One region of the Massilia sp. LXY-6 genome, then DNA from elsewhere that is predicted to be linked to it. Evidence: predicted binding sites of a transcription regulator. Region 1 holds the regulator's gene; each other region holds the start of a gene.

What was found. Region 1 encodes sigma-54, which starts transcription at its own class of promoters, with help from an activator protein. Its sites were predicted from a motif close to TGGCANGNAANCTGCTTT; they were not measured.
Region 2: ACI48D_RS12990 (pilin) is a predicted target of sigma-54. The motif match lies at 4,112-4,129, and genes of this name have one in related genera.
Region 3: prpB (methylisocitrate lyase) is a predicted target of sigma-54. The motif match lies at 6,977-6,994, and genes of this name have one in related genera.

The regions. Positions count from the first base shown of each region.
Region 1 is NZ_JBKFGF010000021.1:126,008-136,358, reverse strand. Features, by position in the region: gene queF (NADPH-dependent 7-cyano-7-deazaguanine reductase QueF) at 2-832, shown strand; gene ACI48D_RS11010 (PTS sugar transporter subunit IIA) at 1,176-1,658, shown strand; gene hprK (HPr(Ser) kinase/phosphatase) at 1,675-2,610, shown strand; gene rapZ (RNase adapter RapZ) at 2,670-3,530, shown strand; gene ACI48D_RS10995 (GntP family permease) at 3,621-5,024, opposite strand; gene ACI48D_RS10990 (3-hydroxyacyl-CoA dehydrogenase family protein) at 5,155-6,072, opposite strand; gene ACI48D_RS10985 (enoyl-CoA hydratase/isomerase family protein) at 6,165-7,250, opposite strand; gene hpf (ribosome hibernation-promoting factor, HPF/YfiA family) at 7,352-7,717, opposite strand; gene ACI48D_RS10975 (RNA polymerase factor sigma-54) at 7,803-9,290, opposite strand; gene lptB (LPS export ABC transporter ATP-binding protein) at 9,293-10,084, opposite strand; gene lptA (lipopolysaccharide transport periplasmic protein LptA) at 10,081-10,351, opposite strand, start outside.
Region 2 is NZ_JBKFGF010000026.1:26,710-37,060, forward strand. Features, by position in the region: gene ACI48D_RS12975 (prolyl oligopeptidase family serine peptidase) at 1-1,141, shown strand, start outside; gene ACI48D_RS12980 (flagellar brake protein) at 1,318-1,971, shown strand; gene ACI48D_RS12985 (O-antigen ligase family protein) at 1,974-3,437, opposite strand; gene ACI48D_RS12990 (pilin) at 3,513-3,980, opposite strand; gene sucD (succinate--CoA ligase subunit alpha) at 4,279-5,160, opposite strand; gene sucC (ADP-forming succinate--CoA ligase subunit beta) at 5,178-6,347, opposite strand; gene ACI48D_RS13005 (DUF2889 domain-containing protein) at 6,419-6,976, opposite strand; gene recX (recombination regulator RecX) at 7,185-7,640, opposite strand; gene recA (recombinase RecA) at 7,659-8,741, opposite strand; gene ACI48D_RS13020 (response regulator) at 8,954-9,658, shown strand; gene ACI48D_RS13025 (sensor histidine kinase) at 9,677-10,351, shown strand, end outside.
Region 3 is NZ_JBKFGF010000042.1:14,746-25,096, reverse strand. Features, by position in the region: gene ACI48D_RS18850 (EAL domain-containing protein) at 1-361, opposite strand, end outside; gene prpF (2-methylaconitate cis-trans isomerase PrpF) at 496-1,701, opposite strand; gene acnD (Fe/S-dependent 2-methylisocitrate dehydratase AcnD) at 1,701-4,313, opposite strand; gene ACI48D_RS18835 (N-acetyltransferase family protein) at 4,310-4,846, opposite strand; gene prpC (bifunctional 2-methylcitrate synthase/citrate synthase) at 4,851-6,017, opposite strand; gene prpB (methylisocitrate lyase) at 6,040-6,930, opposite strand; gene ACI48D_RS18820 (cation acetate symporter) at 7,159-8,811, opposite strand; gene ACI48D_RS18815 (DUF485 domain-containing protein) at 8,817-9,167, opposite strand; gene prpR (propionate catabolism operon regulatory protein PrpR) at 9,328-10,351, shown strand, end outside.

The DNA.
Region 1 (10,351 bases):
CATGACCAATACCCCTGATCAATCGCCGCTCGGTAAGCCCTCGGCCTACCAGACCCAGTACGCGCCCGAGCTGCTGTTTCCCATCCCGCGTCAACAGAAGCGCGACGAACTTGGCCTGAAGGGCACCCTGCCCTTCTTCGGCGTCGACATCTGGAACGCCTACGAACTGTCGTGGCTGAACATGCGCGGCAAGCCGCAGGTGGCGATCGCGACGATTACCGCGCCGAGCGATTCGCCCAACATCGTCGAGTCGAAGTCGTTCAAGCTGTACCTGAACTCCTTCAACCAGACCCGTCTGGCGAACACGGATGCCCTGCTGGCCCTGCTGCGCGAAGACCTGTCGAACGCCTTCGGCGCGCCGGTGCACGTGGCGCTGACCCTGCCGGAAGACTTCGGCAAACTGAAGATGGGCGAGCTGGAAGGCCTGCTGCTGGACCGCCTCGACGTCGAAGTCGACAACTATGCGCCGGCACCGGAACTGCTCAGCGCCAGGCACGACGAAGCCGCGGTCGAGGAGACCCTGGTCTCGCACCTGCTGAAGTCGAATTGCCTGGTGACGGGCCAGCCGGACTGGGCCAGCGTGCAGATTCATTACGTCGGTCCGCAGATCGACCAGGAAAGCCTGCTGCGCTACCTGATCGGCTTCCGCGAGCACAACGAATTTCATGAGCAATGTGTCGAGCGCATCTTTACCGACATCCTGCGCCACTGCAAACCGAACAAGCTGGCCGTGTATGCCCGCTACACCCGGCGTGGCGGGCTCGACATCAATCCCTGGCGCGCCAATTTCAGCACCGGCAAACCGCCCAACTTGCGCACTGCCCGCCAGTAAGATTCTGTGCCATGCGCGGGTTGTATAGAAAACCCACGCATCGCCCCCATCTAGTGTGCGTTTCCAGCGACAGAATCGTGGCATCAAAGCGACGTCACCAGCGCGTCGCGCCATGCCCCACACTGGGCAGCTTGGCAAGATTCGGCTAGAAAATACGAAAGATGGGCCTGAAATAAGCCTTTCCGTGCGCGAAATTTGGAATTTCGTAGCGGAAATTGTGCACGACTACATGAGGATCGCGAACGCCCAGTCGTACAGACGCGAAATCGAATTACACGGCCATAAAACAAGCCTATAATTCCCGCTCGCAAGCACCTGGGTGCACCGCAATACGAAGCGTGTTATGACTAATTTAAGCAAAATCCTCTCGCTCGAGAACGTTCAGCTTGATCTGGAAGTGTCGAGCAAGAAGCGCGCCTTTGAACAGGCCGGCCTGATTTTCGAGAACAACTGCGGCATCGCCCGCTCGACGGTCTCGGATAACCTGTTCGCGCGCGAACGCCTCGGTTCGACCGGTCTCGGCCATGGTGTGGCCGTGCCGCATGGCCGGATCAAGGGCAGCAAGAGCCTGAAGTCGCCGCTGGCCGCCTTCGTGCGCCTGGCCGAGCCGATTCCCTTCGAATCGCCCGACGGCCTGCCGGTGAGCCTGCTGTTCTTCCTGCTGATTCCGGACCACGTGACCCAGCAGCACCTGGAGATCCTGTCCGAGATCGCCGAACTGTTCTCGGACGAAGCGGTGCGCACCGCCCTGGCTACCGACCCGGATCCGCGCTCGGTCCACGAGCGCATCATCAACTGGCAACCGAGCCTGCAGGCCCTGGGTTGAATTTACCGAAAATTTCATGCTCCAGACTCCGCTGACCATCCAAAGGCTGTACGACGACAATCGCGACAGCCTGCAACTCGGCTGGTTCGCAGGTTTCCCCGGCGGCGAGCGCCTGATCTCGGGCGACGCGGTCTCGGCCGCCGACCAGGTCGGCCACCTGAACCTGATCCACCCGGGCCGCATCCAGGTGTTCGGGCACCAGGAACTGAATTACTACCAGCGCCTGAAAACCGGTTCGCGCAGCCACATGATCGGCGAGATGATCGCGGGCGGCCCGCCGGCCCTGATCATCGCCCAGGGCCTGGACACGCCGCCGGACATCCTCGCCATTTGCGACGAGCAGAACATCCCGCTGTTCTCGACCCCCTTGCCGGCGGCCCAGGTGATCGACTTCCTGCGCGTCTATTTATCCAAGAAACTGGCGCAGCGCGTGATCATGCACGGTGTGTTCATGGACGTGCTGGGCGTGGGGGTCCTGATCACCGGCGATTCCGGCCTCGGTAAAAGCGAACTGGGCCTGGAACTGATCTCGCGCTCGCACGGCCTGGTGGCCGACGATGCGGTAGAGTTCTCGCGCATCGCCCCGAACATGATCGAAGGCCGCTGCCCGCCGCTGCTGCAGAACCTGCTCGAAGTACGCGGCCTGGGCCTGCTCGACATCAAGGCGATCTTCGGCGAGACCGCCGTGCGCCGCAAGATGCGGCTGAAGCTGATCGTCCACCTAGTCAAGCGCGGTGCGCTGGACGAGGAAGTCGAGCGATTACCCTTCCACTTCCCGACCGAGGACGTGCTCGGCCTGCCGATCCGCAAGGTCGTGATCCCCGTCGCGGCCGGCCGCAACATCGCGGTGCTGCTCGAAGCCGCGGTACGCAATACCATCCTGCAGCTGCGCGGCATCGACACGCTGCAGGAGTTCATGGAGCGTCAACGCCAGGCGATGAGCGGCGATTAAGCGCGAGCGCCGGCCAAGAGGTGCAACAAAGTCACACATTGTTGCGGTATCATCAGCGTATGCGCATCGTTCTCATCACCGGTATCTCGGGCTCCGGTAAATCGGTTGCCCTCAATGTCCTCGAAGACGCAGGCTATTACTGCGTCGACAATCTGCCACCTCCCCTGCTGCCTTCGCTGGTGGACACGATCAATGGCGACAGCAAATGCGTCGCCATCGCGGTCGACGCGCGCAGCGCCGAGTCGCTGGTCGAACTGCCGGCCACGGTGCGTTCGCTGCGCGAGCAGGGCCATGAGGTGAAGGTGATGTACCTGACCGCCAGCACCCACTCGCTGGTGGCGCGCTTTTCCGAAACCCGCCGCAGCCATCCGCTGTCGCACGAGCTGCGTCCGGGCGAAAACCCGGCTGCGCGCCGCACATTGATCGAATGTATCCTGGAAGAGCGCGAGCGCCTGGGGCCGATCGAGAAGCTGGGCCACGTGATCGACACCTCGGAACTGTCGGCGAACAAGCTGCGCGCCTGGGTCAAGGAACTGGCCGAGGTCGAATACGCGCGGCTGACCCTGTATTTCGAATCGTTCGCCTTCAAGCACGGCGTGCCGCTCGACGCCGACTTCGTGTTCGACGTGCGCGCCGTGCCGAACCCCTACTACGACCTGACGCTGCGTCCGCTGACCGGCAAGGACGCGCCCGTCATCGCCTTCCTCGACGCCCAGCCCCAGGCCGCCGAGATGCTGGCCGACATCCGCGCCTTCGTGGCGAAATGGCTGCCCTCGTTCAAGACCGACAACCGCAGCTACCTGACGGTGGCGGTCGGCTGCACGGGCGGCCAGCACCGTTCGGTCTACATGGCGGAACGGCTGGCGGCCTACTTCGGCGATACTGAACGGGTGGTCGTCCGGCATCGCGAGCAGCACTGAAGCGTTTGCCAAGGTACCGCTAACGTATGATCGTCGTTCCGGCTAACGTATGAGCATGGGCCCCCGCCTGCGCGGGGGCGACGTAGGTGCTTACACCAACCCAGTCGCGTAATACACCCCGATCACGAAGAACACCGCCAGGGTCTTGATGACCGTGACGGCGAAGATCTCGCGGTAGGACTCGCGGTGGGTCAGTCCGGTCACCGCCAGCAGGGTGATGACGGCGCCGTTGTGCGGCAGGGTGTCCATGCCGCCGCTGGCCATCGCGACCACCCGGTGCAGCACTTCCATCGGAATGTGGGCCGCTTCCGCGCCCTTGATGAACAGGTCGGACATGGCGGCCAGCGCAATGCTCATGCCGCCCGAGGCCGAACCGGTGATGCCGGCCAGCGAGCTGACCGACACCGCGGCATTCACCAGCGGATTCGGAATCCCTTTCAATGCATCGCTCACGACGATGAAGCCCGGCAGCGCGGCGATCACGCCGCCGAAGCCGTATTCGGACGCGGTGTTCATCGCCGCCAGCAGGGCGCCGCCGACGGCCTCTTTCGAGCCCGCCGCGAAACGCCGGCTGACGCTTCGGAACGCGGTCGCGACCACCAGCAGGATGCCGAGCAGCAGCGCGGCTTCGACCGACCAGATCGCCAGCACGGTCTTGATCGTCGCCGTCACCGGGGTGTGCACGCCGGGCAGGACGTCGGACGGCACCGTGTAGGCGTCGCCGCCGTACCAGACCGGGATCATCTTGGTGAACACGAAATTGGCGACGCCCACCAGCACCAGCGGCAGCACCGCGATGAGCGGATTCGGCAGCGCTTCGCCGGACGTCTCCTGCGGCTCGTTGGCGAGCGAGCTGCCGTAGCCTTCACCCTTGGCCATCGCGGCGCGGCGGCGCCACTCCAGGTAGGACAGGCCGACCACGATGATGAACAGCGAGCCGATGGTGCCGAGCGCCGGCGCGGCCCAGCCGGTGGTCTTGAAGAAGGTGGTCGGAATGATGTTCTGGATCTGCGGGGTGCCCGGCAGCGAATCCATGGTGAACGAGAAGGCGCCCAGCGCGATCGCGCCCGGCATCAGGCGCTTCGGGATATTGCTTTGCCGGTAGAGCTCGGCCGCGAACGGATACACCGCGAACACCACCACGAACAGCGACACGCCGCCATAGGTCAGCAGCGCACACACGGCGACGATCACGGCGTTCGCGCGCGAGCGGCCGATGTAGCGGATCGCGGCCTGCACGATGGACTTCGAAAAGCCGGACATCTCGATCACCTTGCCGAACACGGCGCCGAGCATGAAGACGGGGAAGTAGAGCTTGACGAAGCCGACCATCTTTTCCATGAAGATGCCGGTAAACACCGGCGCCACGGCGGACGGGTCGGTGAACAGGACCGCGCCGAGCGCGGCGATCGGTGCGAACAGGATGACGCTATAGCCGCGGTAGGCGGCAACCATCAGGAAGGCCAGTGCGGCCAGGACAATCAGAAACGACAAATCAGACTCCATTATTGTTGTACTCGTCCGGACGCGTTGCTGCCGTCCGGACGTATCGATGCATGTCCCACAGCCCGAAGCTTCGGGCAGGGGACATTCCTTGCTTCATGCCGCGCAGGCGGCAACGAATTCATTTGCCGGCGAGCTGGCGCAGGCGGCGCGCCTTCAGGTCTTCGAGCCTGGCGTCGTCCCAGCTGTAGAAACCCTGGCCGGTGCTGGCGCCCAGCTCGCCCTTCTCCACGTGGGCGCGCATCAGCTCGAGCACGTCCTCGTCCTTGGCGAGTTCCGGCATCAGGTTGGCGCCGATGCCCATCAGGGTCTGCAGGCCGCCCAGGTCGGCGCTCTCGAAGGGGCCCATGATGCTGTAGCGCCGCCCCAGGCAGGCTTTCATGACGGCGTCCACGGTCTCGGGCGTGGCCGCACCCGAACGCACGATGTGCAGCGCCTCGCGCAGTACCGCGAATTGCAGGCGGTTGCCGATGAAGCCGGGAATGGCGGCCTTCAGCACGACCGGCTCGGCTTTGGCACCGGCCAGCAGCGCGACGCAGCGCTCGACCACCTCGGGTGCGGTCGCGCTGCCCGGCACCACCTCCACCAGCGGGATCAGGTGCGGCGGGTTCCAGTAATGCGCGACCAGGAAGCGCCCGGGCGCCGCCATGTGTTCGGACAGCGCGTCCGGCGGAAAGCCGCTGGTATTGCTGGCGATGATGGCGTGCGGGGCCATGATGGCTTCCAGCTGCGCATACAGCGCGTGCTTGGCCGTGAGGACTTCGGGAATCGCCTCGATCGCCATGGCCGCGCCGGCCAGTTCGCCCGCATCCTTCGTCACGCGCAGGCGCGCGAGCGCGGCATCGCGTGCCTGCGCGTCGATGAGGCCGGCGTCGATCAACTGGGACAGGATGTCGGCCGCCACGGCCGGGATGCCGGCAGCACGGCCGGGGTCGGCTTCCACCACCAGCGTGGCATGGCCGGCCAGGGCGAACTTCGTCGCGATGCCTACCCCCATCAGGCCGCCGCCTACGACACCGATCAAGTGATCATTTGTCATTTCGCCTCCTTTATTTCTTTATGCAAATTACATCACCCGCAAAGATAGCAGGGATGATGCATTGCGTCATCGGAAAGCGGGGACTACCGTATTTATACTAGGTGTCGCAGCGGATGCGCGTACGCCGGCCACACCGGCTCGAAGAAGCGCGCCACCATCTCCGGCGTGACGGCATCGAGCGTGGGCGGATTCCATGTCGGCGCATTGTCCTTGTCGATCACCAGGGCGCGCACGCCTTCCAGCACTTCGCCGTGCTCGAAGTTGCGGCGCACCAGCGAGCGCTCCATGCGCAGGCAGCCGGCCACGTCCATCGTGGCGCCGCGCACCAGCATCTCGCGCGTCACGCACATCATCAATGGCGAGCGTTGGCGCATCGCCGCCAGGGCTTTCTGCGCGAAGGGATGGTCGTCGCCCTCCAGCGACGACATCACCGCCTGCACGGACGCCGCGCCGAAGTGCCGGTCGACCAGCGCGCGCTGGGCCTGCAGTTCGCTGGCCCCCGCCTGCGGGGCGAACGGTGCCGCGAAGGCGCGGATCGCGGCCGCCAATTGCGCGCCCGGCGTCTTCGCGATCAGCGCGTGCAGGGCGTCCAGTTCGGTGCTTGGTACGAACACGTCGGCCAGGCCGACATGGAGCGCATCGGCGGCACCGATGGTCAAGCCCGTCAGGCCCAAGTACACGCCGAGCGCGCCCGGCGCGTGCGACAGGAAGTGGCTGCCGCCGACGTCCGGGAACAGGCCGATGTTCACCTCGGGCATCGCCATCTTCGTGCGCTCGGTCGCGATGCGCAGGCCGGTTTCCGGGCCGCCCTGGGCGATGCCCATGCCGCCGCCCATCACCACGCCATCCATCAGCGCGATATAGGGCTTCGGATAAAAATGGATCAGGTGGTTCAGCGCGTATTCTTCGGTAAAGAAGTCTTCCAGCAAGGCACTGCCGCCCATGGGCGTGGCATGGCCGGCCTGGTGGAAAAAGCGGATGTCGCCGCCCGCGCACAGGGCTTTCTCGCTGCTGCTCGTGATGACGACGGCGTCGACGTTCGCGTCGTCGCGCCAGGCCAGCAAGGTTTCCGTGAGTGCGCGCACCATCTCCAGCGACAGCGAGTTCAGGGCCTTGGGACGGTCCAGGGTAATCACGCCGGTGCCGTTCGCCACCCGGGTCTGCACGTATTCGCTCATGTCTCTTTTTATTGATTGAAAAGGAAAACGGCATTCTAGCGCCCAACAACGAAAAGGGCGCCAATGCGCCCTTCCTTACCTGTGCTGCGCCAGCGGAATCGTCACGCTGCAGCGGCAGCTTCTTCCTCTCCCCCTTCATTGGCCATGCGTTTCAGCGGCGTACTACTGTGATCCTGGAGCATCTGCTTGTACTTCTGGACTTGCCTGTCGAGTCGGTCCATCAGCATGTCGATTGCCGCGTACAGGTCGTGTGCGGCACTCGCAACGTGAACGATTTTCCCGGCAACGCGCAAGTTGATCTCGGCCTTCTGGCGTTTTTCTTTCTCGGTGAGATTGTCTATGCAGAGGATGACGTGGGAGTCGATCACTTGATCGAAATGGCGGGTGATGCGTTCGAGCTTGTTCTGTACGTATTCTCGGATTGCTGGGGTTACATCGAGATGATGTCCGCTGATAGTGAGATTCATACACACTCCTTTGAAGATGCGCTGCCTGGCATGCGCAGGTCGCGCGCCGGACGGCGTTATTGCAAGAGCTTGCTGCTAAAAATAGCTACAGGGATTTGCGGAGGCTGACGGGAGGGATCTTCAGCGCCTCACGGTACTTCGCAACCGTGCGGCGTGCGATAACCATTCCCTGTTCCCCTAGCATCTCCGCGATCTTGCTATCGGATAAAGGGTTTTTAGGGTCTTCTGCTCCTGTGAGTTGTACGATGAGGGCCCGGATCGCGGTCGAGGATGCTTCACCTCCTGCCTCGGTCGCGACGTGACTCCCGAAAAAGTACTTCAACTCAAACATGCCGTGCGGCGTCAGCATGTATTTTTGAGTTGTCACCCGAGAAATCGTGCTCTCGTGTAGACCTAGTGTATCAGCTATCTCACGTAAAACAAGGGGCCGCATGGCAACCGCGCCATGGGAGAAAAAGTTCCGTTGGCGCTCGACAATGGCTTGCGCCACCCGCAGGATGGTGTCGAAACGCTGGCGCATGTTCTTGATGAGCCACTTCGCTTCCTGCAGCTGCGCCGCCAGCTGCGACTCCGATTTCCCCTGCTTCATCAAGGCGGCGTACAGGCTGTTCACGCGCAGGCGCGGCATCACGTCGGGATTCAGCTGCACGCTCCAGCCATCCTTCGCGCGGCGCACGATCACGTCCGGCACCACGAAGTCGGAGACATCGGACGCGAAGGCCGCGCCCGGATGCGGATTGCACCGGCGGATCACGACCTGGGCTTCGCGCAGGTCCTCGTCGTCGCAGTCGAGGGCCTTCTTCAGCTTGTTGAATTCGCGCTGCGCGAACCAGGTCAGGTAGCGTTCGACGATGGTCAGCGCCATGCGCCGCGTCACCATCGGCACGCCGGGCATGCGGCGGATCTGCAGTGCCAGGCACTCGGCGGCGCTGCGCGCACCCACGCCGGGCGGGTCCATGCTCTGCACCAGCGACAGGGCGGTGCGCACTTCGTCGAACTCGATTTCCAGTTCGGCCGGCAGGCGCGCGTGCAGTTCGTCCAGCGATTCCTCGAGGTAGCCGTTGTCGTCGAGGGTGTCGACAACGATCTCGACCAGCGCGCAGTCGCGCGGCGAGATGCAGGTCAGGCGCACCTGCTCCATCAGGTGTTCGCGCAGCGAGACGGGGCTGGCTTCCAGCTGCGGGCGGCCGTCCTCTTCCTCGCCGCCGCTGCCGGAGCGGCCCGGCTCACCCCAGTCCATCTCGCGCTCGGCGCCGCCGGAGTCGCCGTTGTCGCCGTCGCTGCCTTCGGCTTCGCCGCCGCCGCCGCCGCCCTCCTCTCCCTGGCTGGACGAGGGCGGCGAGTCAGGCGTGGTGGAGGTCGACGAACCGTTGTTGATCGCGCCGTCCGCCAGCAGGCGCACGGAACGGTCGAGCGGATCGTCGAGGCGCTCGAGCAGCGGGTTGTCGCCCAGGACCTGTTCGATCTCCTGGTGCAGCTCGAGAGTGGACAGCTGCAGCAGGCGGATCGACTGCTGGAGTTGCGGTGTCAGCGCAAGGTGCTGTGATGTCTTGAGTTGCAGCGTCTGTTTCATGACTACATCCGGAAGTGTTCACCCAGGTAGACGCGGCGGACCGATTCGTTGGCGATGATATCGTCGGGCCGGCCCGATGCGAGCACCGCGCCCTGGTTGATGATGTAGGCGCGGTCGCAGATGCCGAGCGTCTCGCGCACGTTGTGGTCGGTGATCAGGACGCCGATGCCGCGCTCCTTCAGGAAGCGCACGATGCGCTGGATCTCGATCACCGCGATCGGGTCGACACCGGCGAACGGCTCGTCCAGCAGCACGAAGCGCGGATCGGTCGCCAGCGCGCGCGCGATCTCCACGCGGCGCCGTTCGCCGCCCGACAGCGACAGCGCCGGGTTCTCGCGCAGCTTCTCGATCTGCAGCTCGGCCAGCAGTTCGTCGAGGCGCTCGTCGATGCGGGCGCGGCTCAACGGCTTGCCGTTCTCGCGCTGCAGTTCGAGCACGGCGCGGATGTTCTCTTCCACCGTCAGCTTGCGGAACACCGAAGCTTCCTGCGGCAGGTAGGACAGGCCCAGCATGGCGCGCCGGTGGATCGGCAGGCTGGTGATGTCGGTGCCGTTGATGACGATGGCACCGGCATCGGCCGGCACCAGGCCCACGATCATGTAGAACGAGGTGGTCTTGCCGGCGCCGTTCGGGCCGAGCAGGCCGACCACTTCGCCGCAGGCGACCTGCAGCGAGACGTCGCGCACCACCAGGCGCTTGCCGTAGCTTTTCTGCAGTCCCTTGACGACCAGGGTGCTGCCGCCTGCGATGGCGCCGTCTGCGATGGCGCCGGCTTCTGCATGGACATCCGTCATTGCTTGGCTGCTCCCGCGGGTTGTGCCGCAGCCGGCACGGCACGGCGCGGCGCGATGATGATGGTGCTGCGGCCGCCGCCTGCCTTGCTCGCGCCGCTGGCGTCGTTGTGCACGTTCGCCTGCTCGGTACGGTTGTCGTAGGAGATGAACGGGCCGTTCACCTCGCTCGTCATGCGCTTGCCTTCGAGCTGCTTGACGACCGCGTTCGAGAACAGCTTGACCACCTCGGTGCGCTCGTCGTATTCGATGCGCTGGGCCTGGCCCTCG
Region 2 (10,351 bases), on a different contig from region 1:
AGCCGACCGCTACCACATCGTGCTGCTCGACCTGGCCAGCGGCAAGAAGCGCAACATTGCCGAGAGCTGGGACCGCTCGCCGGGCAGCATCCAGTGGACCCGCGACGGCAAGGCGCTGATTGCCGATGCCGAAGACATCGGGCAGCACCGCCTGTTCTCGATCGACGTGGCCGGTGGCAAGGTCACGCCGCTGACCGACAAGGGCTCGATCGGCGGCTTCGACGTGCGCGGCGACACCGTCGCCTTCACCCAGACCAGCCTGGCGTCCGGCGCGCAGCTGTACGCGATGAAACTTGGTACCGGCAATCCGGTCAGGCTGACCGACGTGAACACCGAGCGCCTGGGCGACGTGCGCTGGGGCGAGTACGAGCAATTCTCGTTCAAGGGCGCGAACGGCGACACCGTGTACGGCCATGTGATGAAACCGTGGAACTACGAGCCGGGCAAGAAATACCCGATCGCCTTCCTGGTGCACGGCGGCCCGCAGGGCAGCTTTGGCAACGGCTGGAGCTACCGCTGGAATCCGCAGGTGTATGCCGGCGCCGGCTACGCCACCGTGTTCATCGACTTCCACGGATCCACCGGCTACGGCCAGAAGTTCACTGATGCCATCAGCGGCGACTGGGGCGGCAAGCCGCTCGAGGACCTCAAGAAGGGACTGGCGGCGGCCGTGGCGAAATATGCGTGGCTGGACCGCTCGAAGGCCTGCGCCCTCGGCGCATCCTATGGTGGCTACATGATGAACTGGATCGAGGGTAACTGGCCGGACGGTTTCAAGTGCATCGTCAACCACGACGGCGTATTCGACACCCGCGGCATGGCCTATTCGACCGAGGAACAGTGGTTTACCGACTGGGAAAACGGCGGTCCCTATTTCTCGGTGCCGGAAAAGCACGAGCGCTTCAACCCGGTCCTGCACGTCAACAAGTGGAAAACGCCGATGTTGGTTGTTCAAGGCGACAAGGACTTCCGCATCCCGACCGCCCAGGGCCTGTCGACCTTCACCGCCCTGCAGCGCCGCGGCATCGAAAGCAAGCTGCTGGTGTTCCCGGACGAGAATCACTGGGTGCTGAAGCCGGCCAATTCGCTGCTGTGGCACCACACCGTCATCGACTGGCTCGACCAGCACGTCAAGCCTTAATCGCATTTTCGCCACAGATGCCCGCTTCGTGCGGGCATTTTTTCGTCTAGACAATGTCACGAAGTTATGCAGATGCTATGATGCGCGCCGGATGTGCAAGCGGGACAGGTAAGATGATAGTAAGCAACATGCAGACGGAGCGGGAACTCGCGTCAAAGGAATTCGGATTCGAGTCGATGAACCTGCAAGTCGGTGTCCGGCTCCAGTTCATCACCTACCGGCGCATCAAGCCGGTGCAGTATTTTTCGACCCTCATCGGCTACGTCAAGGATGAGTACCTGATCGTCAAGGTGCCGCTGGAAAACGGTACCCCGGCCAGCCTAGTGGAAGGCGAACGGATCACGATCCGCGTGTTCTCGGGCGTGAACGTGTGCTCCTTCGCCTGCACGGTCGAGCGCGTGTTCGACCGTCCCCTGCTCTACGTCCACCTCTCCTTCCCCGACTCGATCCAGGGAACCAGCCTGCGCGCGGCGATGCGGGTCAAGGTCGACATTCCGGCCCGGATCCTGCCGGCGCAGGGCGGCGCCGCGGTCGGCTGTACGCTCACCAACGTCAGCGTCAACGGCGCGCGCATCGAGTCGCCGAGCAGCCTGCCCGAGGGCGGCGAGATCATGGTGGAGTTCGGCCTGCCGTCACCGCTGGGCGACCGCGATGTGCAGGTGAGGACGCGGGCCGCGGTACGCAACGTGAACGCGCTGCGCCGCGAGTCGGATGGGGCGGAATTCTTCGCTTATGGCGTACAGTTCCTGGAGCTCGACCCAGTGCACTACACCATGCTGCAGAACCTGACGTATGAGGTGCTGCTGGCGGACCGGCAGAATATCGTCTAGATCTAGAAATAACCCGCTTCCCACATGCGGGGCCAGTTCACCTTGTCGTTGATGGCCTGCTCGGCGGGCGTGAGCGGCTCGCCCCGCGCATGCTGCATGAAGCTGGGGGCCACCGACCACACCAGCCCGCACAGCGCGGCCGCGGCCAGCACGCCGGTTATGGGACGGGTCCACCGGGACGGCGCCGTCTCGGCGGCTGCGCCGAGCGAACGTACCCAGCCGGCGGCACAGCCGATGACCAGTGCGATGGCCAGTTGGCTCTGCGGCATGACCAGCACGCCTGAAAACAGGCCGTCGACAAAAATGGCTGCGCACGTCGTCAGCAAGGCGACCAGGATCCGCTGGTTGCGCAAGTCGTCGTCGGCGATGCGTTGACCGCTGCGCACCAGTGCGCGTGCCCCGAGTGCAAGCGCGCCCAGCAGGCACAGCAGCGCTGGAATTCCCCATTCGACGCCGATCTGGAGCAGCCAGTCGTGCGGATGGGCGCCGATGTACAGCTTGTGGCCTACGTGCGCGAAATGATGGGGACCGATGCCCAGCCAGGGATGGGCAGCGATCCACTGCAGCGCCAGCGTCCACAAGAGCGTGCGGCCGGAGGATGGGTCGGAAGCCGTGCGCGCCACCACGTTCGACGGCATGCCGACCGGATGCAGACCCACCAGCGTCGGCAGCAGGATGAATCCCAACACGTAAAGGATGGCGCCGGCAAGCGCGGCCAAGGCCATCGTCCGGAGAAAACCGCGTGCGTGTGAGCCGCGCAGCGCCAGCGCCAGGACGCCGCCGGCGCCCAGCGCGAGAATGGTCGCGCGCGCTTCGCTGACGAACAACAGGGACCACCAGAACGCAGCCAGTACGAACCACGTGCGGCGTGCAGCCGAGGCGGCCGGCGCCTGGAGGCTCAGCAGGACTATCAGAGGCAATAGCGCCGTCTGTGTGTGGTTGAGGAAGCGGGCATTGCTGAAGCCGACCGCCAGAGCGTGCATGTCGGGCTGGTAACCGCTGGCGAGGGAGGCTGCGTACATGATCAACACGCGCAGCGAATGCAGCGCGCAGGCGATCCCGGCGAGTTGCAGAATGCCGGACAGGCCGGTGGTGCCGCTCTTCGCCAGTTCGGTGGCGATGGCGCCAGCGAGCAAGGCCAGCAGGACGAAACTGGACCATTCGTAGATGGCGTGGCGCAGCGACAAGGCGGACGCGGTCGAAAGCAGGCCGAGGATAAAGAACGCCAGCAGAGGCCGGTGGGCGGAAAGCCGGATGGAAACAGCCCCGCCCATGACGACGCACCCCAGGATCGTCAGGGCGCCGGCGCACAACAGCACGATCTCGATGCAGCGCTGCTCGTCGTGGCGGTACGCCCACACGAAGTTCAGGCAAAGCACGCCGAGCACGGCCAAAGTGATGAAGGGGGCCGCCGGGAGAACCAGGCTGACGGGCTTTCGAACTGCTGCGGTATCGTACCAGGGCATCGGCTACTCGCTGGGGCAAATGGACCGAGAATAAAAAAGCCGCCCGAAGGCGGCTTTGCATGCTACTGCCGGGGATTACGAACCGGCGGCAACCGAGTTCTTCTCGAAGGCTGCCTTCACGGCGGCGTTCGTGCTGTTGGAAACGATTGCCCAGGTCACGGCGCTGGTGCCGAGGTACGGGGTGAAGATCACGGTAGTGCCCGACGTGTTCTTACCAATGTCTGCCAGCGTCATGGTGACGACGCCGGCGCCGGTGACGGTCATGCCGGTGACTTCCTTGGTCGGGGTGAAAGCGGCAAACAGGCTGGCATTGTCGGTGGTATTGCAATTGGTGGCAGCACCGGCTTCCTGTGCGCACATGGCGACAGCAGTCTTGTACGGGTCAGCAGCAGACAGGGCATTCGCAGCCTTGGCCTTGGCGGTGTAGTCGCTGTAAGCCGGGATAGCGACTGCTGCCAGGATACCGATGATCGCGACGACGATCATCAGTTCGATCAGGGTGAAACCGGCCTGGGCCTTCTTGATCATTTTCGGTGCTTTCATGGTATTTCTCCAGTTTGGTACAACGTTGAATGGGGTACTGCTTGTCCGGTACTGCTTGCTTCTGCCCTCTACTATATGCAAAGCCTGTGCCAGGTCATTTCCATACGGAATCGTTTGCATGAAGACATCGAAATGCCGTATCCGTACCAATTTTTGTCAGCATTATCCTTATCGCATGACAATTTTCGTCACCAGGCCTGTCAAAAATTGTCCAGCTGACAGAAATTGTCGCCGCACCCGCAAAAAAACGGGGAGCCGAAGCTCCCCATCCTTTGTTACTGCTTGCTGAACCGGTGGATTACAGCATGGCCTTCAGCAGGCGCGCCATTTCCGACGGGTTCTTGGTGACGGTGATGCCGCAGGCTTCCATGATTTCCAGCTTGGCTTGCGCGGTGTCGGCGCCGCCCGAGATCAGCGCGCCGGCGTGGCCCATGCGCTTGCCCGGAGGCGCGGTGACGCCAGCGATGAAGCCGACGACCGGCTTCTTCATGTTGTCCTTGATCCAGTAAGCAGCGTTCGCCTCGTCCGGGCCGCCGATCTCGCCGATCATGATGACCGCATCGGTATCCGGATCGTCGTTGAACATCTTCATGATGTCGATGTGCTTCAGACCGTTGATCGGGTCGCCGCCGATGCCGACTGCCGACGACTGACCCAGGCCCAGCGCGGTCAGCTGGCCGACTGCTTCATAGGTCAGGGTGCCCGAACGCGAGACGACGCCGATGCGGCCCTTCTTGTGGATGTGACCCGGCATGATGCCGATCTTGATCTCGTCCGGGGTGATCAGGCCCGGGCAGTTCGGGCCCAGCAGCAGGGTCTTCGAACCGGCCTTGGCCATGCGGTCCTTGACTTCCATCATGTCACGGACCGGGATGCCTTCGGTGATGCAGATTGCCAGGTCCAGCTCGGCTTCGACGGCTTCCCAGATCGCGGCGGCGGCGCCTGCCGGCGGCACGTAGATCACGGAAACGTTGGCGCCGGTGTTCTGCTTGGCTTCCTTGACGCTGGCGAAGATCGGGATACCCTCGAAGTCTTCACCGGCTTTCTTCGGGTTCACGCCGGCCACGAAGGCTTCACGGCCGTTCGCGTAGTCGCGGCACATGCGGGTGTGGAACTGGCCGGTCTTGCCGGTGATACCTTGGGTGATGACTTTGGTGTCTTTGTTAATCAGAATCGACATGTTATTTCCTTTGCGAATTAGGCTTGGCCAGCAGCGGCGGCAACGACCTGCTTCGCTGCGTCTTCCATGGTGTCGGCCGAGATGATCGGCAGGCCGGAGTCGGCCAGCATCTTCTTGCCCAGGTCTTCGTTGGTGCCCTTCATGCGGACGACCAGCGGCACTTGCAGCGACACGGCCTTCGATGCGGTAATCACGCCTTCGGCGATCACGTCGCAGCGCATGATGCCGCCGAAGATGTTGACCAGGATGGCTTTCAGGCCCGGGTTCTTCAGCATGATCTTGAATGCTTCGGTGACTTTCTCAGCCGTCGCACCGCCGCCCACGTCCAGGAAGTTGGCCGGCTCGCCGCCGAACAGCTTGATGGTGTCCATGGTGGCCATGGCCAGGCCGGCACCGTTCACCAGGCAGCCGATGTTGCCGTCCAGCGAGATGTAAGCCAGGTCGAATTTCGATGCTTCGACTTCGGCCGGATCTTCTTCGTCCAGGTCGCGGTAGGCGACGATTTCCGGGTGACGGAACAGAGCGTTCGAGTCGAAGTTGAACTTGGCGTCCAGGGCGATGACCTTGCCCGAGCCCGTCAGGATTAGTGGGTTGATTTCGGCCAGCGAGGCGTCGGTTTCCCAGTAGGCTTTGTACAGGCCCTGCAGGTTGGCGCGGGCGTCGGCGATCGACGCTTCCGGCACGCCGATCTTGCGGGCGACGTCGTCAGCCTGCGCATCGGTCAGGCCGACCGACGGCTCGATCACGACGTTGTGAATCTTTTCCGGGTTGCTGTGCGCGACTTCTTCGATGTCCATGCCGCCTTCCGACGAGGCCATCAGCACGACTTTCTGGGTGACACGGTCGGTGACCAGCGACACGTACAGTTCTTTCTTGATGTCGGCGCCTTCTTCGATCAGCAGGCGACGGACTTTCTGGCCTTCCGGGCTGGTCTGGTGGGTCACCAGCTGCATGCCCATGATCTGGTTCGAATATTCGCGAACCTGGTCGATCGACTTGGCGACCTTGACGCCGCCGCCCTTGCCGCGGCCGCCAGCATGGATCTGCGCCTTGACTACCCAGACCGGGCCGCCCAGCTCTTCAGCTGCCTTGACGGCTTCGTCCACCGACATGCACGGAATGCCGCGCGGAACGGTCACTCCGAACTTTCGGAGGATCTCTTTGCCTTGATACTCATGGATTTTCATGCTGGCTTCCCTTCTTCTGTTACTGATTTAGAAATACGGTTGAATAAATATAGAGCTACAAGAGTCGAATACTACCCCGACACCACCTTCAAGGCCCAGCGCGGGTAGTACTTTGCGACGGCGGGACCGTCGATGCGCAGCGCATGGCAGCGGTCGAGTTCGTAAGGACGCTCGGCCGATTGCGCGGCCTCGCGTTTTTCCATGGCGTCGTCGGCAAAGGCCTGGATTGCCGCAGTGGGCAGGACCTGTGCCAGCTCGGTCAAATGGGTGCATCCGAGGACGCCGGACAGGCGGTCTTTCAGGTGCAGCCGGAAATGTTTCAGCAGCGACAAGCCAATCAATTTCTTGTAGGCGGGAGCGATGGTGTCGCAATAACCGGGATAGGGTACGGCATCCGAAGCGGCTTCGGCGTCCGTGATGACCATGTCGCGGTCGATGGTCACGCGCAGCTTGAGGTCATGCACAGGCAGGCCGCCCGGACGACGGCCGGAAGGCAGGTCGAGATCGTGGGTCTTGATGTCGCGGATGCAAGCGTCGAGGTCCCACAGCCCATCGTCGCGCGCGTACGCTTCGACGGTAATGGCGCGCGTGTGCCTTAGCTTACGCGGAGTGGGGGAAGACAGGGGCATAAACACCAATGCCGGAATGCGGCGAAAAAAGTATGCAGCCGTTGTGCCTGATGCACGTTGCCGCAGCTTCTACGGCAACAACCGCTCTTGCGGCGCTGCTTAAACCACGAAAGTTTAGCACAGCAAGCAGGCGGATGCACCCGGTCGCCAATTCGGCAGGCAGTTTAGGAGGGAAAGCTCTAAGGGCTTTGTTAGACGCGCTTCAACGTCAGGACTCGTCGTCCTCGTCGCGTCCCTGCAGTGCGCTGCGGATCGCGCCCTGCGAAAAACCACGCGCCATGAGAAAGCGCATCTGCTTGCTGCGTTCCTCGGCGTCCTGCGGAACCCGGCCGAACTTGCGGCGCCAGACTTCCCTGGCGCGTGTGGTTTCGGTTTCCTTCAGGCCGGACTTGAGCTCGTCGAGCTCTTCGCCCTTCAGGCCGTGCTGCTGGAGTTCGGCCAGCACGCGGCTGTTGCCGTAGCGGCCGGCACGGCGGTGCACCAGCGATTCGGCGAAGCGTTCCTGCGACAGCCAGTTGTTCTTTTCAAGGAAATCGAGGAGGGCTTCGACGTCGTCGCCCTCCTCGGCATGGCGAGCCAGCTTGCGCCCCAGCTCGATCCGGCTGTGCTCGCGCATCGACAAATACTTGAGTGCGCGAGCCTTTAAGCTCAGAACCTGTCTCACCGGGGCGCGGGCCGACGATTACTCGTCGCCGCCGACTGCGGCAGCTGCCGCGGCCGGAGCCTCACCGGCAGCAACCGGGCCCAGTTCGCGCACGCCCAGGGCGGCACGGACCTTGTTTTCGATCTCGCGGGCCAGGGCCGGACGGTCTTTCAGGTACTGGCGTGCATTGTCCTTACCTTGACCGATGCGCTCGCCACCATAGCTGTACCACGAACCCGACTTCTCGACGATCTTGTTGTCCACGCCCAGGTCGATGATCTCGCCTTCGCGGGAAGTGCCTTCGCCATACAGGATGTCGAAGTGGGCTTCCTTGAACGGAGGAGCGATCTTGTTCTTGACGACCTTGACCTTGGTTTCGTTACCGATCACCTCGTCGCCGGACTTGATCGAACCGGTACGGCGGATGTCCAGGCGCACGGAGGCGTAGAACTTCAGCGCGTTACCGCCGGTCGTGGTTTCCGGGCTGCCGAACATGACACCGATCTTCATACGGATCTGGTTAATGAAGATCACCAGGGTGTTCGTACGGTTGATCGAGCCGGTCAGCTTGCGCAGCGCCTGCGACATCAGACGGGCTTGCAGGCCCGGCAGGGAGTCGCCCATGTCGCCTTCGATTTCGGCGCGCGGGGTCAATGCCGCCACCGAGTCGATGACCACCAGGTCGACGCTGCCCGAGCGCACCAGCGCGTCGGTGATTTCGAGCGCCTGCTCGCCGGTGTCCGGCTGCGAGATCAGCAGCTCGTCCAGCTTGATGCCCAGCTTCTGCGCATAGCCGACGTCCAGCGCGTGCTCGGCGTCGATGAAGGCGCAAGTACCGCCCAGTTTCTGCATCTGGGCAATGGTTTGCAGGGTCAGCGTGGTTTTACCCGACGACTCCGGACCGTAGATCTCGACGATACGACCGCGCGGCAGGCCGCCGACGCCCAGCGCGATGTCTAGGCCCAGCGAGCCGGTGGACACGGTTTGCACTTCCTCGACCGGCGCATTGATATCCATGCGCATGACCGAGCCTTTGCCGAACTGCTTTTCGATCTGCGCGAGGGCTGCTGCCAGCGCCTTGCCCTTCTCTGCTGCGTTTACTGCGGATTTTTTGTCGTCCATAATTTTCTTTCAGTCCTAGAGTGAACCAAGATAGGGACCGCTCGCGCGATTTCAATAGGTAGTACTGTATAAAATCCCAGTAGTTTTGGCAAGCGATATTTACCGTCGCCTGATCGATTCGACATGTTGCGAAACATCACACACAATATGCGGGTAAGCTAGCTCCAACGAATAAAAAAGTAAGCGAACAGGGCCACCAAAAGGGAGATGCGATGCGTATTTTACTAGCCGAGGATGATAGCGTACTCGCCGATGGCCTGACGCGCTCCTTGCGCCAGTCCGGCTATGCGATCGACTGCGTGAAGAACGGCCAGGATGCCGATACGGCGCTGTCGACCCAGGAGTTCGACCTGCTGATCCTCGACCTCGGCCTGCCGAAACTGTCCGGGCTCGACGTGCTGCGCCGCCTGCGCGCGCGCGGCTCGCTGCTCCCGGTGCTGATCCTCACCGCCGCCGACTCGATCGAGCAGCGCGTTGGCGGCCTCGACGCCGGCGCCGACGACTACATGGCCAAGCCCTTCGCCCTGTCCGAACTGGAGGCGCGGGTGCGTGCCCTGACCCGCCGCGGCCAGGGCGGCGGCTCGACCGTGATCCGCCACGGTCCGCTGGCCTACGACCAGGTCGGGCGCAGCGCCTACATCGACGACCAGATGCTCGACCTGTCGGCGCGCGAACTGGGCCTGCTCGAGATCCTGCTGGCGCGCACCGGGCGCCTGGTCTCCAAGGAACAGCTGGTCGACCACCTGTGCGAGTGGGGCGAGGAAGTGTCGAACAACGCCATCGAGGTCTACGTGCACCGCCTGCGCAAGAAGATCGAGACCGGCGGCATCCGCATCGCCACCGTGCGCGGCCTGGGCTACTGCCTGGAGCGGTATGCCGACAGCACGCGCAAGGCCTCCACCGCCGGCGGCAAGTAAGACCGAAGGCAAGCCGGCATGAAGTCCCTGCAGCGGCGCAGCGCCGGCGCCATCGAGGCGGAATCACTCTACGAGCCTGAGCCCGATGCGGCGCTGGAACCGCTGTATGTGCCGCCCCGGCCCGAGCCCGAAGAGAGCATCCAGCATTCGCTGTTCGGCGAGATCCTCGACTGGATGCTGGCCCCGCTGCTGCTGCTGTGGCCGATGAGCATCGCGATCACCTACCTGGTGGCGAAGTCGATCGCCAACCAGCCCTTCGACCATGCGTTGGAAGACAACGTCACGGTGCTGGCCCAGCAGGTCAAGGAAGTCGACGGCAAGGTGGTGGCGCGCCTGCCCGCCAGCGCGCGCGACATCCTGCGCGCCGACGACGTCGACAGCGTGTACTTCCAGATCACCGGGCCGCGCGCCGAGGTCGTGGAAGGCGACCGCGACCTGCCGCTGCCGCCGCAGGACGACGCCGAGCGCAGCGGCCGGGTGCACTTCCGCACCGAGAGCCTGCACGGCGCCCCGGTGCGGATCGCCTATGCCTGGGTCAACCTGCAGCCGCTGGCATCGGACACCGGCGCCGGTGCGGGCCAGGGCGCGGAGCCGCACCTGGCCCTGGTGCAGGTGGCGGAAACGCTGGAAAAGCGCGCCCAGCTCGCCAACGAGATCATCAAGGGCGTGATCCTGCCCCAGTTCATCATCCTG
Region 3 (10,351 bases), on a different contig from region 1:
CCCGGCCCGGGGCCGGCACGTCCGCCTCGCCGAAGACGAAGGTGGCGCCGGGAATGCCCGCATGCGGCGGCAGGGGCAGCGCCCTCACCTCGACCGGTACTTCCTTGCCGCCGGCCGCCAGCATCCCGTTCCAGCGCCGCTCGGCCGTCAGCGCCAGCCCGGCCTCGCAGGCCGCCTGTCCGGCGCAGTCCTGGCTGAAGAGAGCCGGCAGCGTCAAGCCTTCGAGCGGCGCGCCGAACAGGCGCTCAAGCGCATCATTGGCCGCCCATACCATTCCCAGCGCATCGCAGGCACATGCGGGAGCCGCAATGAGCCCCAGCGCCTCGGCCACCAGGGCCGGTTTGCTCGTTACACGATCCATCCCTGTTCCAGTCTTTGGGTCCGTCCGAGGAACCTCTTTTCACAGGGGGATCATAAACCAAAATTTACCGAAAATAACGAACAGGCAAAAAAAAGCCCGCCGTGCGCGACGGCGGGCCGGCGCTGCATCGCGTGTCAGAAGGTGTCGCCGGGGATGCGTACCCAGCCTTCCATCAGCACCCGCGCGCTCCTGCTCATCACCGCCTTGGTGACGATCCAGTCGCTGTCGACCACTTGCGCCTGGGCGCCCACGCGCAAGGTGCCGGACGGGTGGCCGAAGCGCACCGCTTCGTGCGCGCGGCCGCCGGCGGCCAGGCTGACCAGGGTGCCGGGGATCGCCGCCGCGGTGCCGATCGCCACCGCGGCCGTGCCCATCATCGCGTGGTGCAGCTTGCCCATCGAGAGCGCGCGTACCAGCAGGTCGATGTCGTCCGCCTTGACCTGCTTGCCGCTGGAGGCGAGGTAAGCGGCAGGCGGGGCGACGAAGGCGACCTTCGGCGTGTGCTGGCGCCGCGCCGCCTCTTCCACATGCGAGATCAGGCCCATGCGCATGGCGCCGTAGGCGCGGATCAGCTCGAACATCGCCAGCGCCTTCGGGTCGCCGTTGATGTCGTCCTGCAGCTCGGTGCCCTTGTAGCCGATGTCCTGGGCATTCACGAAGATGGTCGGGATGCCGGCATTGATCATCGTGACCTTGAGCGTACCGACGCCCGGCACCTCGAGTTCATCGACCAGGTTCCCGGTCGGGAACATCGCATTGTTCCCCCCCGCGCCGGTCTCACCTTCGGCTTCGGCCGCCGGGTCCATGAACTCGAGCTGGACCTCGGCCGCCGGGAAGGTCACGCCGTCCAGCTCGAAGTCGCCGGTTTCCTGCACCTGGCCGTTCCTCACCGGTACGTGGGCGACGATGGTTTTACCGATGTTGGCCTGCCAGATGCGCACCGTGACCGTGCCGTCCTGCGGAATGCGCCCGGGGTCGATGAAGCCGTTGGCGATCGCGAAGGGGCCGATCGCGGCCGACAGGTTGCCGCAGTTGCCGCTCCAGTCGACGAAGGGCTTGTCGATCGAGACCTGGCCGAACAGGTAGTCGACGTCGTGCTCCGGCTTCGTACTTGTCGCCACAATCACGGTCTTGCTGGTGCTGGAGGTGGCGCCGCCCATGCCGTCGATCTGCTTGCCGTAGGGGTCGGGGCTGCCGATCACGCGCAGCAGCAGCTTGTCGCGCGCCTCGCCCGGGACCTGCGCGGCTTCGGGCAGGTCCTGCAGGCGGAAGAACACGCCTTTGCTGGTGCCGCCGCGCATGTAGGTGGCGGGGATTTTGATTTGGGGGATGTGTGCCATTACGCAGCCACCTTCGTGGTCGCCAAGAAGTCCTGCGCAAACCGCTGCAGCACGCCGCCCGCCTCGTAGATCGACACTTCTTCCGCGGTATCCAGGCGGCAGGTCACCGGCACCTCGATGGTCTCGCCGCTGCGGCGATGCACCACCAGGTTCAGCACCGCGCGCGGCGTGCGTTCGCCCATCACGTCGAAGGTCTCGGTGCCGTCGATGCCCAGCGTCAGGCGGGTCGTGCCCGGCATGAACTCCAGCGGCAGCACGCCCATGCCGACCAGGTTCGTGCGGTGGATGCGCTCGAAGCCTTCGGCCACGATGGCCTCCACGCCCGCCAGGCGCACGCCCTTGGCCGCCCAGTCGCGCGAGGAACCCTGGCCATAGTCGGCGCCGGCGATCACGATCAGCGGCTGCTTGCGTTCCATATAGGTCTCGATCGCTTCCCACATGCGCGTCACCTGTCCCTCCGGTTCGATGCGTGCCAGCGAGCCGGCGCGCACGCTCCCATCCGGGTTGCGCACCATCTCGTTCTTCAGCGTCGGATTGGCGAAGGTCGCGCGCTGCGCCGTCAGGTGGTCGCCGCGGTGGGTTGCATAGGAATTGAAGTCTTCTTCCGGCAGGCCCATCTTGTGCAGGTATTCGCCGGCCGCGCTGTCCATCATGATGGCGTTGGACGGCGACAGGTGGTCGGTGGTGATGTTATCGCCCAGCACCGCCAGCGCGCGCATGCCCTTCATCGTGCGTTCTCCGGCCAGCGCGCCTTCCCAGTACGGCGGACGGCGGATATAGGTGCTCATCGGGCGCCACTCGTACAGCGGCGACACCGCTTCCGCCGCCGTCTCCTGGCGCGCGAACATCACGTCGTAGACATTGCGGAACTGCTGCGGCTTGACCGATTGCTCGACCACGGCGTCGATCTCGGCGTCGCTCGGCCAGATGTCGGCAAGCCTGATCTCGCGGCCGGCGGCGTCCACGCCCAGCACGTCCTTCTCGATGTCGAAACGGATCGTGCCGGCGATCGCGTAAGCCACGACCAGCGGCGGCGAGGCCAGGAAGGCCTGCTTCGCGTACGGGTGGATGCGGCCGTCGAAGTTGCGGTTGCCGGACAGGACGGCGGTCGCGTACAGGTCGCGCTCGACCACTTCCTTCTGGATGCTTGGGTCGAGCGCACCCGACATGCCGTTGCAGGTGGTGCAGGCAAAGGCGACGATGCCGAAGCCCAGCTGTTCCAGCTCCGGCAGCAGGCCCGCTTCTTCCAGGTACAGCGCCACCGCCTTGGAGCCCGGCGCCAGCGAGCTCTTGACCCACGGCTTGCGCAGCAGTCCGAGCCTGTTGGCGTTACGGGCGATCAGGCCGGCCGCGATCATGTTGCGCGGGTTGTTGGTATTGGTGCAGCTGGTAATCGCCGCGATGATCACGGCGCCGTCCGGCATCAGGCCGGGCTCGTTGTCGACCCGCTTTTCGGCAGGAATGGCGATGCCCTGAGCGGCCAGTTCCGAGGTCGGCACGCGCTTGTGCGGATTGGAGGGTCCGGCGATGTTGCGCACCACGGTCGACAGGTCGAACCGGAGCGTGCGCTCGTACTCGACCTGCTGGAGCGTGTCGGCCCACAGCCCGGTTTCCCTGGCATAGGTCTCGACCAGTTTCACCAGCTCGTCGTCGCGGCCGGTGAGCTTCAGGTACTTGATGGTCTGCTCGTCGATGGCGAACATGGCGGCGGTCGCGCCGTATTCCGGGGCCATGTTCGAGATCGTGGCGCGGTCGCCCAGGGTCAGGTTCGAGGCGCCCTCGCCGAAGAATTCCAGATAGCTTGATACCACCTTCGACTTGCGCAGGAACTCGGTCAGCGCCAGCACGAGGTCGGTGGCGGTGATGCCGGGCTGCGGTTTGCCGGTCAGCTCGACGCCGATGATGTCCGGCAGGCGCATGTAGGACGCCCGGCCCAGCATCACGCTTTCCGCTTCCAGTCCGCCCACGCCGATCGCGATCACGCCCAGCGCGTCCACCATCGGGGTGTGCGAATCGGTGCCGACCAGGGTGTCCGGGAAGGCCACGCCATCCTTCACCTGGACCACGGGGCTCATGCGCTCCAGGTTGATCTGGTGCAGAATGCCGTTCCCCGGCGGGATCACGTCGACGTTCTGGAAAGCCTTCTTGGTCCACTCGATGAAGTGGAAACGGTCTTCGTTGCGGCGGTCTTCGATGGCGCGGTTCTTCTCGAAAGCGTCGGGATCGAAGCCGCCGCATTCGACCGCCAGCGAGTGGTCGACCACCAGCTGGGTCGGCACCACCGGGTTGACCAGGGCCGGGTTCCCGCCCTGCAGGGCGATGGCGTCGCGCAGGCCGGCCAGGTCGACCAGGGCGGTCTGGCCGAGGATGTCGTGGCAGACCACGCGCGCCGGGAACCAGGGGAAATCGAGGTCGCGCTTGCGTTCGATGAGCTGCTTCAGCGAGGGCACCAAGGCGACCGGCTCGCAGCGGCGTACCAGGTTTTCGGCCAGCACGCGCGACGTGTACGGCAGGCCGTCCCAGGCGCCCGGCTGGATCTCTTCGACCGCGGCCTTGGCGTCGAAGTAGTGCAGATTCGTCCCATGCAGGGGTTTGCGGTATTGGCTGTTCATGATGTTGGTGAATCCAATAAGAGTTGGCGGTACTGCTTGGCGTAGTACCTTCCGTCGTGCAGAAAGGCGCCCGGCTCGAGGCCGAACTGCCGGAATCCGAAGGCGTCGTAGAGCTGCTGCGCGCGCGTATTGCCTTCGTGGACCGTCAGCGTGATCTGGCGGATGGTCCCAAGTGAGCGAGCGAATTCGATTAGATGAGCAAGGAGTGCGCTGCCGATGCCGCGTGCCTGCTTGTCCGGGTCGACCACCAGCGCGTTCAGGCTGGCGGAGTGGCGGATCTTGCGGCCTTCCTGCGTGCGCAGGCAGACCGCGCCGGCCAGCGCGCCGCCGTCGAAAGCGCCGAACCAGTACTCTCCCTCCTTCGCCAGGCGCTTTTCGGCCCAGGACAGAGGCTGCTGCAAGGCCTCCTCATAGTCCGGGCGGAAGGCGTGCGGAAAGGCGCGCAGGCCGGCCAGGCGCAGCGAACGGTAGGCCGGCGCGTCGGGTGGACCGAGGCGCCGTACCGTGAACTGCGAAGGCGGCCGGCCGCTCATGGCCTTATTTGCGCTCCGCCAGCGGCACGAACTGCAGGTCTTCCGGGCCGACGTAGTTCGCGCTCGGACGGATGATCTTGTTGTCGATGCGCTGCTCGATCACGTGGGCCGACCAGCCCGAGGTACGGGCGATCACGAACAGCGGCGTGAACATCGCGGTCGGCACGCCCATCATGTGGTACGAGACGGCCGAGAACCAGTCGAGGTTGGGGAACATCTTCTTGACTTCCCACATGACCGATTCCAGGCGCTCGGCGATGTCGAACATCTTCATCGACCCGGCCTCCGCCGACAGCTTGCGGGCGACTTCCTTGATCACCTTGTTGCGCGGGTCCGAGATCGTGTACACCGGGTGGCCGAAGCCGATCACGACTTCCTTGTTGGCGACGCGGTTGCGGATGTCGGCTTCGGCTTCGTCCGGGTTCTCGTAGCGCTTCTGGACTTCGAACGCGACTTCGTTGGCGCCGCCGTGCTTCGGACCGCGCAGCGCGCCGATCGCGCCGGTGATGGCCGAGTAGATGTCGGAACCGGTACCGGCGATCACGCGGCCGGTGAAGGTCGAGGCGTTGAACTCGTGTTCGGCGTACAGGATCAGCGAGGTGTGCATGGCCTTGACCCACTCGTCCGAGGGTTTGAAGCCGTGCAGCAGGTGCAGGAAGTGGCCGCCGATCGAATCGTCGTCGGTTTCCACCTCGATGCGCTTGCCGTTATGGCTGAAGTGGTACCAGTACAGCAGCGCCGAACCCAGCGAGGCCATCAGGCGGTCGGCGATGTCGCGCGCGCCCGGGATGTTGTGGTCGTCCTTTTCCGGCAGCGTGCAGCCCAGCACCGAGACGGCGGTGCGCATCACGTCCATCGGGTGCGAAGCGGCCGGCAGCGCTTCCAGTGCCGCCTTGAGGGATTGCGGCAGGCCGCGCAGCATCTTCAGCTTGGCCTTGTAGCCCTTCAGCTCGGCCACGGTCGGCAGCTTGCCATGCACCAGCAGGTAGGCGATCTCTTCGAATTCGGAGGTGTCGGCGACGTCCAGGATGTCGTAGCCGCGGTAGTGCAAATCGTTGCCGGAACGGCCCACCGAGCACAGCGCGGTATTGCCGGCGGCGACGCCGGACAGGGCGACGGATTTCTTCGGCTTGAAGGTCGGGGTGTCGTTGTGAACAGTTTGATCGGTCATCTCGAAAGTCTCCGTAGGCAAATTATTTGGCTTTGTTCTGGGCAAACAGGGCATCCAGCTTCTGCTCGAAGCTATGGTAGTCGATGCGGTCGTACAGCTCGGCGCGGGTCTGCATGGTGTCGACCACGTTCTTCTGGGTGCCGTCGCGGCGGATCGCTTCGTACACGTTCTCGGCGGCCTTGTTCATGGCGCGGAAGGCCGACAGTGGGTACAGCACGATATCGACGTCGGCGCCCTTCAGTTCCTCGACGGTAAACAGCGGGGTCGCGCCGAACTCGGTGATGTTGGCCAGGATCGGCACCTTGACCGCCTTCTTGAACTGGGCGTACATCTCGAGGCTCGTGATCGCTTCCGGGAAGATCATGTCGGCGCCGGCTTCGACGCAGGCGACCGCGCGCTCGACGGCCTTGTCGATGCCTTCGACGGCCAGCGCGTCGGTGCGCGCCATGATCACGAAGTTGTCGTCGGTGCGGGCGTCGACGGCGGCCCTGATGCGGTCGACCATCTCGCCCTGGCTGACGATTTCCTTGCCCGGACGGTGGCCGCAGCGCTTGGCGCCGACCTGATCTTCGATGTGGCAGGCGCCGGCGCCGGCCTTGATCAGCGAGCGGACAGTCCTGGCGACGTTGAAGGCCGACGAGCCGAAGCCGGTGTCGATGTCGACCAGCAGCGGCAGGTCGCACACGTCGGTGATGCGGCGCACGTCGATCAGCACGTCTTCCAGGCCGGAGATGCCGAGGTCCGGCAAGCCCAGCGAACCGGCGGCCACGCCGCCGCCCGACAGATAGATCGCGCGGTAGCCGGCGCGCTTGGCCAGCAGGGCGTGGTTGGCGTTGATCGCGCCGATCACCTGCAGCGGGTGTTCTTCCTGCACGGCCTGGCGGAATTTCGCGCCTGCGGAGAGTTGGCTCATGTGCTCTTACCTTTCAATGTTGCGTTGACGGGAATATGCCAGGAGTAATGCAAGGGGCGTGCCAAGCCGGCGGCCGGCGCCCTCCCCCCGTGTTTTCAAGCACTTGCGCGGCTTGCGACATGGCGGCACTGCCCCGGCGTTTCACCAACGTTTCATTGTGAAACACCGGCGTGAAACAGGCAATAAAAAACCCCGCACTCGGCGGGGTTTATCGGCGTTGCCGGAAGATCAGTGAGCCGAAGCCGCCGCCGCACCGATACCGGTCTCGGAACGCACTTCCTGCGCCTCGAAGCCGGCCTTGTCGATGGCGGCGCGCGGGCTCTTGTCAGTGACCGAGAACAGCCAGACGCCGACGAAGCCGACGATCATCGAGAACAGGGCCGGCGAGGTGTACGGGAAGATCTCGACCTTGTTGTGGAAGACGTCGACCCATACCGATTTCGACAGCACGGTCAGGATCACGGCGGTGGCCAGGCCCAGGAAGCCGCCGACGGTCGCGCCGCGGGTGGTGCACTTGCTCCACAGGACCGACATGAACAGCACCGGGAAGTTGGCCGAGGCGGCGATCGCGAAGGCCAGCGAGACCATGAAGGCCACGTTCACGGTTTCGAACACATAGCCCAGCCCAACGGCGATGATGCCGAGGACGATGGTGGTGATCCTCGAGACGTGCAGCTCGCTGCCGGGGGCCGGCTGGCCCTTCTTGATGACGGTGGCGTAGAGGTCGTGCGAGACGGCCGAGGCGCCCGACAGGGTCAGGCCGGCCACCACCGCGAGGATGGTCGCGAAGGCCACGGCCGAGATGAAGCCGAGGAAGACGTCGCCGCCGACGGCCTTGGCCAGGTGCACGGCCGCCATGTTGTTACCACCCAGCAGCTTGCCGGCGGCATCCTTGAAGGCCGGGTTGGTACCGACCAGCACGATCGCGCCGAAGCCGATGATGAAGGTCAGGATATAGAAGTAGCCGATCCAGGTGGTGGCCCACAGCACCGACTTGCGCGCTTCCTTGGCGCTCGGGACGGTGAAGAAGCGCATCAGGATGTGCGGCAGGCCGGCGGTGCCGAACATCAGCGCCATGCCGAAGGAGATGCCGGAGATCGGGTCCTTGATGAAGTTACCCGGGCCCATGATCGAGAAGCCCTTGCTGTGCACGTCGACGGCCTTGGCGAACAGGGCTTCGGGGCTGAAGTTGTACAGCGCCAGCACCGAGAACGCCATGTAGGAGGCGCCCGCCAGCAGCAGCACGGCCTTGATGATCTGCACCCAGGTGGTGGCGGTCATGCCGCCGAACAGCACGTACACCATCATCAGGATACCGACCAGCACCACGGCGATGCCGTAGTCCAGGCCGAACAGCAGCTTGATCAGCTGGCCGGCGCCGACCATCTGGGCGATCAGGTAGAACAGCACAGTCACCAGGGTGCCGGCCGCGGCGAACATGCGCACCGGCGTCTGGGCGAAGCGGTAGGCGGCGACGTCGGCGAAGGTGAAGCGGCCCAGGTTGCGCAGGCGCTCGGCCATCAGGAAAGTGATGACCGGCCAGCCGACCAGGAAGCCGATCGCGTAGATCAGGCCATCGAAGCCGTTGGCGAACACGGCGGCCGAAATGCCGAGGAAGGACGCGGCCGACATGAAGTCGCCGGCGATCGCCAGGCCGTTCTGGAAGCCGGTGATGCCGCCGCCCGCGGTGTAGAAGTCGGACGCCGAGCGGGTGCGCTTGGCCGCCCACTTGGTGATGAACAGGGTGAAGATGACGAAGCCCGCGAACATCGTGATCGCGGTCCAGTTGGTGGCCTGCTTGGTGGCCTGGCCCAGATCGGGCGCGGCGATGGCGGCGTTGGCGGCGGCCAGCAGGGCCAGCGCGGAAGCGTGTCGGATCATTGTTTTCATGCGCGCACCTGCTGTTTGGTTCCGGTGGTGCCGGTGTCGCCGCCGGCGGCGTTGCGCTGGATCGCATCGGTCAGCGCATCGAATTCGCTGTTGGCGCGGCGCACGTAGATGCCGGTCACGACGACCGTGAACAGGATCACGAACAGGCCCAGCGGCACGCCCCAGGACATCACGCCGGAACCGATCCGGGAACCCATGAATTCCTTGGCAAAGGAATTCAGGAGGGTGAAGCCGTAATACACGATCATCACGGCCCAGGTCAGCAGCCAGCCGTAGCTGGAGCGGGTCCTGACCAGCTTCTGGTAATTCGGGTCGCTCTTGACCCGTTGTACGACGTCTTGGTCCACTTTTTGTCTCCAATACTTTTTAATGATGCCTTTTTGGTACAGGCTGCTTGCGATCCTACGGGCCGGTCCTTACCCGATTCTTACGGCATACAGGGAGATCACGGCTGCTCCAATGTTTCAGCCTGAAACCAGTGGCTGCAATTTGCACTACACTTGCAACATGAGTCATCCCACCCGCCTTCCCGGCAGCGGCGCCCACGACGGCGTCGACAAGCCCGTGATCTGGACCGTGTCGGTCTCCCGCCTGTCCGACCTGTTCCGCGACATCACCCTCGAATACGACCACCTGGCCCAGATCGAGCCGCTGCACCTGGGCTTCGACGAGGCCGCGCGCTACATCCGCGAACGCATGGCGCTTGAGCACTGCGACGTCGTGATCGCGGCCGGCTCGAATGCCGCTTACCTGAAAGGACGCGTCTCCATACCGGTGGTGGTGGCGAAGGCCAGCGGCAGCGACGTGATGCAGGCGCTGGCGCGGGCGCGTCGCTTATCGTCGAAGATCGCGGTGATCAGCTACCAGCAGCCGATGCCGGAGCTGGCCGAATTCACCGCCACCTTCGGCCTCGGCATCGCCCAGCGCACCTACGTGACCGAGGAAGACGCGCGCGCCGCGATCGAGGAGCTGAAGTCGGACGGGGTCGAAGTGATCGTCGGCGCCGGCCTGATTACCGACCTGGCCGAGGAAGCCGGCCTGAAGGCGGTGTTCGTGTATTCGGCGGCCTCGATCCGCCAGGCCTTCGACGATGCCCTCGAGATGGCGCGCCTGACCCGACTGGAAGCCGGACGGGGACGGCGCGGCGCCCCGGACCCGCAGCGGGCGCGGCGCGGCCTGAACGACCTGCGCGGCGACTCCCCGGCCATGGAGAAACTGCGCCAGACCGTGGTGCTGTATGCGAGATCGAAGGCCACCGTCCTGATCCAGGGCGAGACCGGCAGCGGCAAGGAGCTGGTGGCCCAGGCGGTCCACCGCGAAGGTCCGCGGCGCACCGCCAACCGGCCCTTCGTCGCCGTGAACTGCGGCGCGATCGCCGAGTCGCTGCTGGAATCCGAACTGTTCGGCCACGAGGAAGGCGCGTTCACCGGCGCGCGCCGCGGCGGCCACGCCGGCCTGTTCGAGGCGGCCAACGGCGGCACCCTGTTCCTGGACGAGATCGGCGAGATGCCGCTGCCGCTGCAGACCCGGC